2 regions of the Mucilaginibacter xinganensis genome follow, and region 2 is predicted to be linked to the other one. Evidence: riboswitches for the same ligand, from Rfam matches in the RefSeq annotation. Region 2 holds a riboswitch; the other holds the start of a gene.
What was found. A riboswitch is a leader RNA that binds a small molecule or an ion and turns the genes downstream of it on or off. The one in region 2 is predicted to bind S-adenosylmethionine.

Region 1: linked by a shared signal. The riboswitch ahead of metH (methionine synthase) and the one ahead of MuYL_RS12780 (O-acetylhomoserine aminocarboxypropyltransferase/cysteine synthase family protein) in region 2 are both predicted to bind S-adenosylmethionine.

What each region holds. Positions count from the first base shown of each region.
Region 1 is NZ_CP022743.1:3,839,829-3,848,236, reverse strand. Features, by position in the region: gene MuYL_RS16875 (Bax inhibitor-1/YccA family protein) at 1-298, shown strand, start outside; gene MuYL_RS16870 (LytR/AlgR family response regulator transcription factor) at 518-1,225, opposite strand; gene MuYL_RS16865 (sensor histidine kinase) at 1,204-2,304, opposite strand; gene MuYL_RS16860 (TlpA family protein disulfide reductase) at 2,525-4,336, shown strand; SAM riboswitch class I at 4,458-4,565, shown strand; gene metH (methionine synthase) at 4,719-8,408, shown strand.
Region 2 is NZ_CP022743.1:2,901,209-2,909,616, forward strand. Features, by position in the region: gene MuYL_RS12760 (competence/damage-inducible protein A) at 1-301, shown strand, start outside; gene MuYL_RS12765 (dihydrolipoamide acetyltransferase family protein) at 345-1,934, shown strand; gene MuYL_RS12770 (homoserine dehydrogenase) at 2,087-3,322, opposite strand; gene MuYL_RS12775 (homoserine O-acetyltransferase family protein) at 3,322-4,377, opposite strand; gene MuYL_RS12780 (O-acetylhomoserine aminocarboxypropyltransferase/cysteine synthase family protein) at 4,472-5,779, opposite strand; SAM riboswitch class I at 6,020-6,129, opposite strand; gene MuYL_RS12785 (trans-sulfuration enzyme family protein) at 6,340-7,455, opposite strand; gene MuYL_RS12790 (hypothetical protein) at 7,532-7,765, shown strand; gene MuYL_RS12795 (S41 family peptidase) at 7,768-8,408, opposite strand, start outside.

The sequences.
Region 1 (8,408 bases), 940 kb from region 2:
AGATCTTACCAAGTTCGGCTCTATCCTGATCATGTTTTTAATTGGTATAGTAGTGGCTTCACTGGTAAATATGTTTCTGCACAGCTCAGGCCTCGATATGATCATCAGCTACATAGGGGTTGCAGTATTTGTAGGCTTAACAGCTTATGATGTACAGAAGCTGAAAAATATAGGTGCCGGTTTACAGTACGGCGATGCAACTGCTTCAAAAATGGCATTGATGGGTGGACTGACCTTATATCTTGATTTTATCAACCTGTTTATTATGCTGCTGCGTATTTTCGGCAGAAGAAGATAATCAGCTTATAGCTTTAATATCATGCCGGTAAAAAGCTAGCTTTTTACCGGCATTTTTATGGAATATAATGTTGCCGTGGCAATTCCTCATGTTGATACTGTCCTCACCCGGCTAAAAGTTAAAGAAGTTGCAGTTTTGCAGGCAAAGCTGGTTTGATACAAAAAGACCCGGTTAATATGCATAAAAAAATGTGAGAGCTGCCTAATAATTGAAGAGGCGCTAACGATTCACATTTTTAATATAATTCATCACAGCATCTTTAAAGCTTAAACCGATAGGTATATTTTGAAAGCCGGTTTCGATAGTATTGCCGTTTACGGCAGTAATGATTGTTACAGGAACTATAAATGATCGGTGCACTCTTAAAAAATTATTTCCAGGCAGCATATTTTCCATTACTTTCATGGTGTAAGGGGCTACTATTACTTTGTCTTTAAAATGCAGTTTTACATAATTCTGCATGCTTTCTATTAATAGCAAATCGTCAAGAATTATCTTAACCAGTTTATTTTCAACCTTGATAAACAAATAATTTGCCCGATGACCCGCATCTGAAGCAAGAGGCTTTTGCATTTTGTCATTCACCTTTTCAAGCGCCTGCATTAACCTTGGTAGTGATATTGGTTTTAAAAGGTAATCAATCACGTTTAAATCATAGCCTTCCATAGCGTATTTATTATAGGCGGTGGTGAAAATAACCATGGGCGGTTTTTTTAGCGAACGCAGAAAATCGGTACCTGATACCATAGGCATTCTTATATCCAAAAACATGAGATCAATTTTTGAAGTATGAAGGGCTTCATAAGCTTCCATTGCGTTTGCGCAAAGTTTTACCAGGTTGTAATTACTTATGCCCGCCATATAGGCCTGTAGTAGCTTACGGGCCTGGGGTTCATCATCGGCAATCAGGAAATTAACTGTTTGCATATTTCAAGTTTAACGCTGTAAAAGTCACTGTTTTTGTCTACAGCCAAAGTGTAATTGTCCGGGAAATAATAATTCAGTCGTTTTCTGACATTCTGAAGCCCGATTCCAGGCTTTCCAGGCAGGTTATGAAAGCGGTTTTTGGTTTTTAAGGTTACCTTTTCGGGGCTATTATCTAACACAATCTCAATAAACACCTGTTCGGTTGCTAATGAGCCACCGTGCTTAAATGCGTTTTCAATAAACGGTAAAAAAATAAAAGGCGGAGCCAGGTAAGAAGGATCAGTGTTTGTAAGTTGTATAGCGATATCTGCCTGCTGATCAAATCTAATCCGTTCAATGGCTATATAATTATTCAGGAGGTCAATTTCCTGAGTCATGCTGATGTATTCGGCCTCGCAGTCGTAAAGCGAAGAGCGCATAAAATCTGCCAATTGGTTAAGCAGGCCCACAGATTTTTCTTTTTCGTTTTGAACGATGTACGATTGCAGGTTATTTAACGTATTGAAAAAAAAATGCGGGTTTATTTGGGCCTTTAATGTTGATAACTGCAATTGCGCGTTTTCTTTTGCCAACCAGGATTGCTTTAGGTTAGATTGGTATGCATATCTTATAAATTTAATAACCAGGGGAATGTATATCACTTCAAGGAAGCTGGGAATGCTGCTGAAAAAAACCTTTGCCACAGCTAGCGGATTAAAATGAGCGCCATACAAACGTTTCCAAAAATCGTTACCTACAACCCAGGTTTGTTTAAGGTTATACCAGTTTACAATAAGGCTTACCTCATAAGTGCGGAGCGCAATAGCGATAACATAATACACTGAAAACAGCAATGCGGCGTACAGCCATTTATGCTTTTGCAATAAAGGGACTATGCCATACACAAGCGGATAAAATAAAAATAGGCAATAGCCTATACCTACAAGGTTTACAGAGTAATGCTGCTGTAGAGTAATTCGAAGTGTTATGCTTTCCTCCATCCAAAAAAACAGGAGAAAAAACCAAAAGCCTGCATGCAGGAATATTCTATACCGCCAGTCGGTAAATGATTTATCCCAAAATATTTTAGCACGGTTCATTTTTTGAAGCTATATAATTCCTGCTGGATTTAATAATTTTAATTACCAATACGTATTTCGGGCTGATTAACCTGGGTTTTATCCTGACGAATTCAATCCTACATTCTAAAAAAACGGTTTATACTTCTGCAAGCCTGTTTAACTTCTAATATGCAATAGCCGGTCAACAATATTTTAGTTTAAAAGCCTGGTGCATTTTCTTTAACCAAAATTTAAAGAAATGAAAAAGTATTTGTTTATTACTGTCGCGCTGTTTGGATTCAGAATGGCAGTTATTGCCCAGGTTAGTACCATCAGCCCGGAAAAACCATCAGTTACTGACGAAATCGCCATTGGCTATAATTGTACCGACGCCAACGCATCACTTAACGGCAGGGAGCCTGTTTATGCCCGCATAACTACCTGTTTGCGTGATGGGGCCACTAATAACTTTCATGTTTTAATGGCCGGCACCAACGGAAGGTTGGCTGCGCAATTTAAACTGCCTGTTAGCGCTGCCTCATTTAAAGTGGAATTTTATACTTTAAATAAAGATGATGATAAAGCCGGATTTAACAAACTGGTGTATAAACCAAATCATCAAACCGAAGTTGAGGGTGCCTACATGGCCGCTTTGTTTGATGATAATCCGGATAGCATATTTCGGAAAGAATTAGTGCACTACCCGGATAATTATTTAGCCTGGGCCAAATTTATCAATGTAGTAGCAATGATTAAAGACCATGCCGCAGGTAAGGCCCAGGTTGAGGGGCTGATAAAAAAACTGACTTTATCAATTAAAGCCAGTAACCACCCGGATGCGGGTCTTTTAGCTGCGCTATGCATTGGTAATGCCAAAACCGGCAACCTGGCCGAAGGAAAAAAATATTTGTATCAGCTTTTTAGCAAATTTCCCGAAAATGAGGAAACGGCCTTTGCTTTTAGTATTTACAACTACGAATATTATAAAAGCAGCCGAAAGGATGTGGAAGAGGATATCAGGACGAAGCTGAAAGAAATATTTATTGCACACCCCGAAGCCGGAATTTCCCGTGATATAAACGTTTTCTATTATATTAAAGATGACAGAAAGATCCCGGTTGCAACATTTGAAAAAGTTTTGCTGCCACAATATGAAAACGATAAAGTAAGTTATTATGCTCTTACCAGCATGCCGGAACTCTATATTGACCGGAACGAGAAGCTTGACTCTGCCGGGCGCATGCTCAAAAAAGCTATTGCGCTTTTCCAGAGCGGAGGCATCAATCACCGGTACAGATTAAACTATAGCCACTACCAGCAAGATGTGCCACTAATGTATATGGATTTAGCTAAGATTGATTTGGCGCGCAAAAACTATCAGGATGCAGTTACCAATAGCTCCGCCGGCATAGCGCTGTTAACAGGTGGCAGTGCTGAAGGGAATTTTATGCCTTTATTATTACAATTGCGGGCAAACGCTTATAAACAAGCCGGAAATGCCAATCTTGCTATGGAAGATTATAGAAAGCTGTACAAATATGGGGTTTTGGCGGCCCTTGATTCTATGAAAATGTTATTCCCGTTTTGCAGTTTGAAGCAAAAAACATTTGCCGAATTCGTTACTTCGTTGAAACCCAGCGGTGCGCAATCAACTACTGCCGAAGAACGGGTTCCTGATTTTACTGCAAGCGATTTAGCAGGAAAGCCGGTGCATTTATCAGATTTTAAAGGCAAATTGGTTGTTTTAAATATATGGAGTATAGGTTGCGGGCCGTGTATTGCCGAAATGCCGGAGCTGAATAAGCTTGTTAAGCAATTTAGTAGTCAGCCAAACGTGGTTTTTATTGCTTTATCCGGCGATAAAACAGAGAACCTGGTGAAGTTTCTTAAAAGCCGGGAGTTTAATTACAGGGTGCTAAATAATGCCCCGAAACTGGCGGATAGCTTTCAAACTAATGCATTACCTGTGCATATGGTAATTGGTAAAAATGGTGAAGTCATCAGTCAGTCAATAGGGGCCAGGGACAATATAAGAGATTTTTTGCAGCAGGTGATAAATGCGAATCTTTGATGGCAGAAACTAGTAAAGTCGGCCTGTCCAACGATTGAGATCAGATTTTAGCGCTGTTTTTTCTTATCCTATGACAACTAAAACCTATTGCAAATTGGCTGTTTATTGCGCATCTTTGTGCTGCTTATGGAGAAAGACGGAGGGATTAGACCCTGCGATGTCTTAGCAACCTGTACTTACAAGGTGCTACATTCTACTCGGCAGCCAAACGGCCCGGGAAAGATAAGCGAAAGTCAAATTAACACCCGACTTTTCGAGATAAGCTTTTTACAGTTTGCAGTTTTAAGTAAGCAGTTGGCAGTTATCATTGTCCCTGTTCTACTTTAGGCAATTGCAGATTGTTGACAGCAAACCGGCAACTAAAAACTGCCAACTGAACGATATGGATATTAGAAAAGAATTAGAGAAACGCATCCTGGTAATTGACGGTGCGATGGGTACGATGATCCAGCGGTACCAATTAACGGAAGCTGATTTTCGTGGCGAGCGTTTCCGTGATCATAATACAGACCTGCAGGGGAATAACGACCTGCTGAATATTACCCGTCCTGATATTATCAAAGCTATTCATGCCGAATACCTTGATGCCGGAGCAGATATTATTGAAACAAATACCTTTAGTACACAACGGATCTCGCTGGCAGACTACAACCTTGAAGAACTGGCATACGAGCTAAGCTATGAAGGCGCACGGATTGCCCGTGAGGTTGCCGATGAATATAATACTAAAAATCCGGCTAAGCCCCGTTTTGTTGCAGGTGCTGTTGGCCCCACAAACCGTACAGCCTCGTTATCGCCGGATGTAAATGATCCGGGGTACCGTGCCGTTACTTTTGATGACCTTGCCGGAGCCTATTATGACCAGGTTAGGGGATTGGTTGACGGCGGATCGGACATGCTGCTGGTGGAAACCATATTTGATACGTTGAATGCAAAAGCCGCCTTATTTGCCATAAACCGTTATGCAAATGAATCGGGTAGGCATTTGCCGGTGATGATTTCCGGCACCATTACGGATGCGTCAGGACGTACCTTATCCGGCCAAACGGTTGAAGCGTTTTGGGATTCGGTAAGCCATGCCAACCTGCTTTCGGTAGGTTTAAATTGTGCGCTGGGTGCTAAAGAAATGCGCCCGCACATCCAGGAACTATCCCAAAAAGCCAATGTATATATCTCGGCTTATCCAAACGCGGGCTTGCCCAATGAGTTTGGCCAGTATGATGAAACCGCGCACGAAACCGCGCACCAGGTGGATGATTTTATAAAAAACGGGCTGGTTAACATAGTAGGCGGCTGCTGTGGCACAACACCGGAGCACATTAAATGTATTGCGGAAAAGGCTGCCAAATATCCGCCCCGCCGCATTCCGGAAATTGAGCCGTACATGCGCCTTAGCGGTTTGGAAGCAGTAACCATAACCCCTGAAAGTATTTTTGTGAACGTAGGCGAGCGTACCAATATTACCGGTTCGCCCAAGTTTTCCAAACTGATCCTGGCTGAAGATTATGAAGCAGCCTTAACCGTTGCCCGCCAGCAGGTGGAAGGCGGTGCCCAGGTTATTGACATTAACATGGACGAGGGCATGATTGACTCGGAAGCGGTAATGGTTAAGTTTTTAAACCTGGTGGCCTCAGAACCGGATATCGCCAAATTGCCGATCATGATCGATTCATCAAAATGGACGGTTATTGAAGCCGGTTTGAAGTGCATCCAGGGGAAGGGTATAGTTAACTCTATCTCGTTAAAAGAAGGAGAGGATAAATTTAAGGAACAGGCCCGCAAGATCCTGAGCTATGGTGCCGCCACGGTGGTAATGGCGTTTGATGAAACCGGCCAGGCCGACTCGTTACAGCGCCGGATAGAGATCTGCAAACGATCATACGACATTTTAGTGAACGAAGTGGGTTTCCCGCCGCAGGACATTATTTTTGACCCCAATATTTTAACCGTCGCCACCGGGCTTGAAGAGCATAACAACTACGCGGTTGACTTTATAGAGGCTACCCGCTGGATAAAACAAAACCTGCCGCATGCCAAGGTTAGCGGGGGGGTAAGTAATATTTCGTTCTCGTTCCGCGGCAACAATACCGTGCGCGAGGCAATGCACTCTGCATTTCTTTACCATGCTATAAAAGCCGGTATGGACATGGGCATTGTAAACGCGGGGATGCTGGAGGTTTACCAGGAGATTCCGAAAGACCTGCTGGAACTGGTGGAGGATGTATTGCTGAACCGCCGCCCGGATGCTACTGAACGCCTGGTTGAATTTGCCGATACCATAAAAAGTAAAGGCAAAGTAATTGAACGCGACGAAGAATGGCGCAAGGGTACCGTGCAGGAGCGTTTATCGCATGCGCTGGTTAAAGGGATTATTGAATACCTTGACGACGACGTGGAAGAAGCCAGGCAGGCATACGCCAAACCGCTGGAAGTAATTGAAGGGCCGTTAATGGACGGTATGAATATAGTTGGCGACTTATTTGGTGCCGGTAAAATGTTTTTGCCGCAGGTGGTAAAATCTGCACGGGTAATGAAAAAGGCGGTGGCCTACCTGCTGCCATTCATAGAGCTTGAAAAGCAAAGGGTTATTGATGCCGGTGAAGACAGCAGCGGAAGCAGGGCTAACGCAGGCAAAATTTTGATGGCTACCGTTAAGGGTGATGTGCACGATATTGGTAAAAATATTGTAGGTGTGGTATTGGCCTGTAATAATTTTGAGGTGATTGACCTTGGGGTAATGGTTCCCGCACAACGAATAATTGAAGAAGCTAAAAAACAAAATGTAGATATCATCGGCCTCAGCGGTTTAATAACGCCATCGCTGGATGAAATGGTGCATTTTGCAAAAGAGATGGAACGTGAAGGCTTTACCATCCCGTTGATTATTGGCGGGGCCACCACCTCGCGCATTCATGCGGCCGTAAAGGTTGCCCCCAACTACTCGGGCGCGGCTATCCACGTGCTGGACGCGTCAAGAAGCGTTACCGTTTGCAGCAGCCTGATGAGCAAGGATAACCGGGATGCCTACATCCGGGGGATAAAAGAGGAGTATGAAAAAGCCCGCGAAGCACATTTAAATAAAAAGTCTGACAAGCGTTTTGTTAGTATTGAAGAGGCCCGGAAAGGAAAGTTCCAGATCAGCCTGGATGGTGATGTTGCTCCAAAGCCAACATTTACAGGTACCAAAGTATTTGAAAACTATCCGCTGGAAGAATTGCTGCCATATATTGACTGGACACCATTTTTTCATACCTGGGAATTGCGCGGCAGCTTCCCCAAGATTTTTGCCGATAAGTTTGTGGGGGATGAAGCTAAAAAGTTATATGACGATGCACAGGTATTGTTAAAACAGATTGTAGCCGAAAAGCTTTTACAGGCGAATGGGGTAATTGGTTTTTGGCCGGCAAACAGCGTTGGTGATGATATTGAGCTATACACTGACGACAGCCGTAAAACATTACTAACCCGCATTTATACTTTACGCCAGCAGGCCGAAAAGGTAAAGGGTGATCCGTATTATGCACTTTCGGATTTTATTGCCACAAAAGACAGTGGCGTGCCGGATTATTTTGGCGGATTTGCCGTTACCACAGGCCTGGGCTGTGATGAACTGGTTGCCAAATTTGAAAAGGATTACGACGATTACAACAGCATAATGGCCAAAGCCCTTGCCGACAGGCTGGCAGAAGCCTTTGCCGAAAAAATGCATGAACTGGTACGTAAGGAATACTGGGGTTACTCAAAAGGGGAACAGTTAAGCACTGATGACCTGATAAAGGAAGAATACCAGGGGATTCGCCCGGCACCGGGTTATCCCGCCTGCCCGGATCATACGGAAAAAACTACGCTGTTTGAAATATTGAAGGCTGAAGATAATGCCCACATGCACCTTACCGAAAGCCTGGCCATGACACCGGCTGCTTCTGTAAGCGGGTTTTACTTTGCGCATCCGCAGGCCAGGTATTTTGGTTTAGGGAAGATTAGTAAAGACCAGGTAGAAGATTACGCAGTGAGGAAAAATATGCCACTGGAAGATGTTGAACGGTGGTTAGGACCGAACATAAATTATTAA
Region 2 (8,408 bases):
TGTTAAAAAGGAAACTTTAGCCCGGTTTGGAGCGGTAAGCGAAGAAACAGCTACTGAAATGGTTGAAGGGGCGCTGCGCAATTTTAAATCAGATTACGCCGTAGCGGTTACAGGAATTGCCGGCCCGGACGGCGGCACGGCTGATAAACCAGTGGGTACGGTTTGGGTTGCTGTCGCTTCTGCTGACAAAACCGTGGTAAAGAAATTAACATTTGGGAATAAACGCCGCCAAAACATCGAAAGGACTGCAATTTCAGCTTTAAATATGTTGAATACTTTACTGCACAATTCTGGAAAATAATGATAAAATCAGCTAATTTTGGCCAATAATCTATATACTGACTATGGCCAAATATAAACTGTTGCTGCCGAAAATGGGTGAAAGTGTTGAAGAGGCAACCATAATCAAATGGAGTAAAAAACCTGGCGATTTTATTGACGCTGATGAAACAGTAATGGAAATTGCCACCGATAAAGTTGACTCGGATGTTCCATCGCCGGTATCAGGTAAACTTGTTGAACAACTATACAAAGATAATGACGTGGTTAAGGTGGGAGCAGTTATTGCGATAATTGAAACCAGCGGGCCGGAAGAAGTTAAGGCTGAGCCCATTGCCGAGCAGGTTACTGCCGCACCAGTTGAAGAAGTAAAACCTTTTGTTGCAACACCTGTGCCACCAGTACAGGAAGCCGCACCGGCACCCGTTGCCGTCGAAGTTGCCCCACAGCCGGAAGTTAAACAACCTGAAGAGCCTAAACAACAAGTTTATGCAGAGCCGGTAACTATACCTTACGTTGAACAATTGCAACAAAAGCCTGCAGAAGTTCAGGTTGATACGAATAGAAACGATGCCCGTTTTTATTCGCCTTTGGTTAAAAATATCGCCGCACAGGAAGGAATCAGCAATGCTGAGCTGGACGCTATTCCGGGAACCGGGGCAGAAGGCCGCTTAACTAAGGATGATCTGTTACTTTATATACAGGAGAAATACCAGCCTAAAACGACACAACAAGGCACAGCCCCTGTGCAGGCTGAACCTGAAAGGGCAAGTGAACCGGTAGCTGCCGCACCGGCTGAAGTACCTGCACCGCTGCCTGTAGCTCCAAGCCCCGAACCCGCTGCCCAGGCTCCATCACCGGAACCTGTTGCACAGGCGCCGCAACCTGAACCGCCTGCAGCTGAACCAGCCGAAACAAAGGCTCCGAAAAGCGTTTCAATGTCAGGCGGCGATGAAATTATTGAAATGGACAGGATGCGCCGGCTTATTGCTGACCACATGGTGATGAGCAAGCATACCTCGCCGCATGTTACCTCGTTTGTTGAAGCGGATGTAACCAACCTGGTGTTATGGCGCGAAAGAATAAAAGCGAACTTTGAAAAACGTGAGGGTGAAAAAATTACGTTTACGCCAATATTTATTGAAGCTGTTGTAAGGGCAATTAAAGATATGCCGATGATCAACATCCAGGTAAATGGAACGCAGATCATTAAGAAGAAGGATATCAATATCAGCATGGCAACGGCACTGCCAAGCGGTAACCTGATTGTTCCGGTAATAAAGCGTGCAGACGAATTAAACCTGATAGGCTTAACCAAAGCTGTTAACGACCTGGCTAACCGTGCACGTACCAATAAACTTAAACCCGATGATGTGCAGGGCGGTACATTTACCATCACTAACGTGGGCTCATTCGGCAACGTTATGGGAACGCCTATAATAAACCAGCCACAGGTAGCTATTTTAGCAGTTGGTGCAATCAAGAAAAAACCGGCGGTAATTGAAACCTTACAAGGAGACATGATCGGCATCCGCCATATGATGTTCCTGTCATTGTCATACGACCACAGGGTTGTTGACGGTGCTTTGGGCGGCTCATTTGTAAGAAGGGTAGCCGATTACCTTGAGAACTGGGAAACAGACCGCGAGTTTTAAAATAAGCGTTTAAAGTATTTTTCGATTTGATATTATTGATCCCGCGAGGTTTACCCCGCGGGATTTTTGTTGAGATGAACCGGTAACTACAAGCCATAAAAAAAGGGCCGAAACGACCCATTTTTAAAACTATAAAAATCTACAAAAAAATCTTATAACGCTTCAGCGGTTTCCTTAACCTCAGCAGCTAAGTTTACACCGGCAAGCTGGTCGGCAAATGCAACAAATGCTTTGTTATCTGCAATAAGCTGCTGGTTATTTACCAGGCTTTGCAGATTTACTTTGCCAATTACAAACTTATAGCTTCCGGAGTAATAGCGTTCATGTATGTGGATGAAATCCAATGCCTCAACAAGTGCTTCGTCCTCATATCTCAGGTACACATTCAGTTCAATATTATTGGTGAAGTTTAACCCTTTACGCTCTTTTGCTTTTTTATATTCGTACTGGTAATCATACCTCAAAGCGGCAATGTCAGACAGTACCGCAGAGCCGGTAGGATGCCCGCCTGCGCCTTTTCCAAAAAAGAATTGCTGATCGGCAAATGCAGCCTGTACAATTACACCATTGTATTCGTATTCAACGTTGTATAAAAACTCTTTATCGTTAACAAATTTAGGCAGCACAAATAAAGCAACGTGTTTATCGTCCAGTTCTTTTGCTACCGGAACCAGCTTTATCTTCAGATTTTTCTCCCGTGCGTATTGCAGATCGTGGGCTGAAAGGTTTTGAATGCCCAGGTTAAATACATCATCCGGTTTTACAATTACGCCATAAGCATGAGCTGCGGCAATAACCAGCTTATACTTGGCATCAAACCCACCTACATCGCTGGTTGGGTCTGTTTCAGCAAAGCCGAGGTCTTGTGCCTGCTTTAAAGCTGAATCGTAATCCAATCCCTCATTAAAGCCCTTTGATAAGATGTAATTTGACGAACCGTTAAAAATTCCGCTTACAGAATGGAGCAGTTCGTTATCGTAGTATTCCTCCAGGTTGCGGATGATCGGGATACTCCCGCAAACAGACCCTTCATAAAGCAGCGATGTTCCATGTTTATGCTGCAGTTCAATCAGTTCTTCCAAATGAAGCGCGATCATTTTTTTACTGGCCGACACTACATTTTTACCGGAACTTAAAGCTCTTGAAACAATTTCGAATGCAGCTTCTGTATCGTTTATGAGCTCAACAATGGTGTTGATCTCCGGGTTGTTCAGCAGCTCATCTTTGTCTGTTGTAAATAACTGTGATGGAAGCGAGCGCTGTTTATGCGCGTCTTTTATGGCGATCTTTACAATCTCCAGGTTCAAATGCTTGGTTTTTATAATATCGTACAATCCCTGGCCAACCACGCCAAAGCCAAATAGCCCTATGTTTAATTTTTTACTCATTACGCTGTGCGTTGTAATTCAATAATTTTTCCTTTTACATCTGTTTTAAAAAACGATGTAATAATATTTGTTAATGCTTCTGTTTCTATTAAAAATCCATCGTGTCCGTAAAATGAATCTAGTTCGGCTAAGGCCGATTTGGGAATATGCCTGAACAGGTATTGCTGCTCCTCAATCGGGAACAAAACATCTGATTTTATACCGATAACCAGGGTGCGGGCTTTGATAAGGCTCAATGCTTTTTCAACGCCATGCCGGTTGCGGCCAACGTTGTGCGAATCCATACATTTTGAAAGATACCAGTAACTGTAGGCGTTATAGCGGTTAACCAGTTTTTCGCCCTGGTAATTCTGGTATGATGCGGCCTTGTGGTTGCCGGTGATATGATCGTCATCTTCCTGCTGCGTTATGCCATAAGTTTTATAATTACGGTAAGACAGCAGGGCAATACTCCTTGCGGCCTTCAATCCTTTGCTTCCGCCATCCGGCGTGTTTGAATAAAAAGTGCGGTCGGCGCTGATGGCCAAACGCTGCGACTCGTTAAATGCAATGCCCCATGGCGAATGTTTAGCATTTGACGCAATAATGATGAGGTTTTTAATTTTAGCGGGCTCACTAATTGCCCACTCAACAGCTTGCTGGCCGCCTAACGATCCACCTATCAGGATGTTAATGTCTTTAATTCCCAGGTATTCCGCAAGCAGGCTGTGTGCTTTAACAATATCGCGAACGGTAAATTCGGGAAATGAAAGGTAATAAGGCTGGCCTGTTACAGGGTTTATACTTAAAGGATTAACTGTACCATAAGGTGAACCCAGGATATTTGCGCATACCACAAAATATTCATCGGGATTAAAGTAGCTGCCGGCACCAAATAAGCCTTTCCACCAGTCAAAAACGTCGGAATTTGCAGTAAGGGCATGGCATACCCAAACCACATTATCCGCGTTTTTATTAAGCGTTCCATAGGTGTTAAAACCTATTTCAAGTTCGTTTAGCTGTTTGCCCGATTCGAGTTCAAAGGGCTTATTGTATTTAAATATTTCTACGCTCATTTTTGCTTTTGTTATTATGGGCTAGCCGCACTGTTTAGCGCAGCTAATCCCTTAATAACGTACTATATCACTTTAAAAAAAACTATACTAATTACTAAGCCTTTATTTTTGCGAAGGCTTGTTCAAAATCTGCTTTTATATCATCAATATGTTCCAATCCTACAGCTACACGTAAAGAATTTGGTAAAACGCCGGCTGATAGCTGCTCCTCGTCAGACAACTGCTGATGCGTGGTTGCTGAAGGCTGAATGATCAGTGTTTTAGCGTCGCCCACGTTTGCAAGGTGGCTTACCAGTTGCAAACTGTCAATCAGTTGGCTTGCCTTTTCTTTACTGCCTTTAACATCAAAAGTTAATACGGCACCGAATCCGTTCTTTAAATATTTTTTTGCAAGGGCATGGTGCGGAGATGAGGGAAGGCCCGGGTAGTTGACTTTTTCAACCTGTGGGTGGGCCTCCAGCCATTTCGCCAGTTCCAGCGTGTTATCCACATGGCGCTGAACACGTAATGAAAGTGTTTCCAATCCCTGGATATTCAGCCATGAGTTAAATGGTGATTGCGAAGGGCCAAAGTCGCGCAAGCCTTCAACTCTGGCACGGATAATAAACTGGATATTGCCAAAAGGACCGCCAATGCCAAACACATCGGCAAAAATCAACCCATGATAGCCTTCGGACGGTTCAGTAAACTGCGGGTACTTGCCGTTGCCCCAGTTATAGTTACCGCCATCAACAATAACACCGCCAATGCTGGTGCCATGCCCGCCAATCCATTTTGTGGTTGATTCAACCACTACATGGGCGCCGTGTTCCAAAGGGCGAAACAGGTAGCCGCCCGCACCAAAAGTATTGTCAACTATTAAAGGCAGGTCGTGTTTTTGCGCTAAGGCCGATACTTTGTCAAAATCAGCAATATTAAATCCCGGGTTGCCAATGCTCTCCAGGTAAATGGCTTTCGTTTTGCTGTCAATTAAAGGCTCAAAACTTTCAGCGGTATCATCTTTTGCAAAGCGCGCATCAATACCCAGGCGTTTAAAAGCAACCTTAAACTGGTTGTAAGTGCCGCCGTAAAGAAATGGTGAGGTTACAAAATTATCACCTGCCTGCAGGATATTATTCAGCGCAATAAATTGGGCGGCCTGGCCAGATGCGGTTGCCAAAGCTGCAACACCACCTTCAAGCGCCGCTATCCGCTTTTCAAAAACATCGGTAGTAGGGTTCATTAGGCGGGTGTAGATGTTGCCAAACTCTTTCAAAGCAAACAGGTTGGCACCGTGTTCCGCATTTTTAAATACGTAAGAAGTAGTTTGATAAAGCGGCACAGCGCGTGAACCTGTTGTAGGATCAACTTCCTGGCCTGCGTGCAGTTGCAAAGTTTCAAATTTTAAATTGGCAGATGACATGTTTTTAAGATTTAAATTTTTATGAAATTTGTTGATTGTTGGTTCACAACGGGATACAAATCGCCTTGTGAGTCACGTCCATTTTCAGGGATAAGAAAAATAAAACGTGTTAGGGCTTAGCAGCAGCAACACATACACATATAGCCTTTTGACGGACTATAAATATATAGTATAGCTGTAGTTTCGGGAGCCTTAAAGATGTTTTGGAAAATGGTGTAAATCAAACTTTTCATGGTTGTTAATTTATATTTCCCGGGGTATTTACCGGGGCAGGAATTGGCACCTTCTTCAATTTTGAAGGGTTGCCAGCGGGTAATTGAGCCTGATCTCTCGCCGCTTCTTTATAAATCAAAACCCTTTGCGGAGGTAATGATCAATGGTATTACTACCAAATATTATTGCAAATATAAGACGATAAAAATGAGTTTTCCAAATTTAATTTTCTTTTGGAGTGAGAGGTGAAGCGCAAAAGGTAAAAGGCGAAAGGTTTTGGATAGAAAACCAGGGCAAATACCCGCCTCTTTTTCTTATCTGATCTCTAATCACCAAACGCTAATTAACTAAGCCAGCGCCTGTTCCAGATCAGCAATTAAATCATCAATGTGCTCTAATCCAACAGATACCCTTAATAAATTAAAAGGCGTCTTAGTATCAGGGCCTTCAACGGTGGCGCGGTGTTCTATTAAACTTTCAACACCGCCCAGGCTGGTTGCACGGGTAAAGATCTTCAACCCGTTTATTACGCTGCGGGCTTCAGCTTCGCCGCCCTTTAAGGTGAATGAAAGCATGCCGCCAAAGGCAGACATCTGTTCTTTTGCTATTGCATGTTGCGGATGGGAAGGTAAACCCGGATACATTACCGCTTCCACTTTAGGATGTTTTTCTAAAAATTCAGCCAGCAATTGTGCATTATGTACATGCCCGCGCATGCGGTAAGGCAATGTTTTTATGCTGCGGGTGAGCATGTAACAATCCATCGGCGAAGGGATAGCGCCGCCCATTCCCTGCACCTGGCGGATCTTTGACCACCAGTCGCTGTTTTCTTTGGTTACCAGTGCGCCGCCCATCAGGTCGCTGTGCCCGCCAAAATATTTGGTGGCGGAGTGCATTACCAGGTCAGCACCCAATGCCAGTGGCTGCTGGCAGATGGGGGTTGCAAAGGTATTGTCGCAGGCAACTTTTATGCCTTTTGCCTTTGCTATGGCAACCACTTTTCTTATATCAGTTATTTTCAGCAAGGGATTTGATGGCGTTTCAATCCAGATTAAACCTGTTTCGGGCCTGATGTGGCTTTGTAATGTTTCAGGGTTATTTACATCTATAAAATCAAAGGTCAGGATCCCCGCAAAAAGCGTTTTGAGCTGATTGCGCAAACCATGATACATATCGTCGGGCGCTATAATATGGGTTCCCGGTGTTAAGGATTGAAAAACCGCCATACCAGCAGCATTGCCGGATGAAAATGAAGCAGCATCGGCACCACCTTCCAATTTGGCCAGCACATTTTCCAGCAGCGTACGATTGGGATTGCTCGACCGGCTGTAGATATGCCCGCCGGGGTAAGTGCCGTCAGCCGCCCGCTCAAAGGTGGTAGATAAAACAATGGGCTGAATTACTGCTTTAGACGATTCGTCAACATGGTTACCGGCGTGGATGGCGATAGTTTCGATCTTCATTAGGAATAAATTTTGACAAACTTAATGTTTTACATTTAGGTATAAAATCATAAATTTGATTAAACAATAGTTAAAAATGAAAATAGGACGCATCCCCCTGGCATCTGTAGTACTGCTTGTTATATCAGTAATAAACTTTGTAAGTAAATACTTTTTCTCATCAGCCTATCTTTCGCTGAAGCCTTATTTTGATGGCGCCCTAGTAGGAGCCATGCTGGTTTTTGGCTTATATTATGCTAATATTTACGTGAGCGCATGGTTAAACAACCGGAAGGAAGCATCGGGCGCGACCGAAGAACCGGGTTCCTGACACTATTTGCTTTCAATCCATTCTTTAGCCGCCCTTATGGTTGCATCGTCACCATTTTCTTTGGTTTCTTTTATAATCACATCGGGCTCTATTTTACCCAAATACTCCTTTTTATTTCTATCTGCCGCATAACTGCTTGCCAAATAAAGATAAGCACCTGTCGACAATTTAAATCCCCGGTTAGCGGTTGTATATCCGGCGGTTGGTTGTCCAAACAGCTTTGCATTGGTCTTGCCGATAAAACAAATGGCAGTCATTTCTCCGCTGCTTGCTGTTTCCGGCCCCGTTAAAACAGCTACTTTAGCACCGGAATTTTTAATAGTGTATGCATCTGAAACGTTTGCTGTGGTTGCAGCGCCATTGGTTACTTTTCCATCTTTATACATCCATGGTGTACTTTTATTGGTTTCAGGTGAAATAAAATAACCTAATATGCCATGGCCAATTATTGGGCCAAGTCCTGCAATCATGGGGTGCATATTGCCTCCATTATCATGTCGCAGATCAACAATCCAACCCGAAATGTAATTCTCAGTATCAAGGTGACTGATCATTTTCTGGATCTTTCCGGCGAAAGCGACAGATGCAGTATCGCTGGTTGACGCAAAGCCTGGCATCCATATGTAACCAATATTACCGGGCA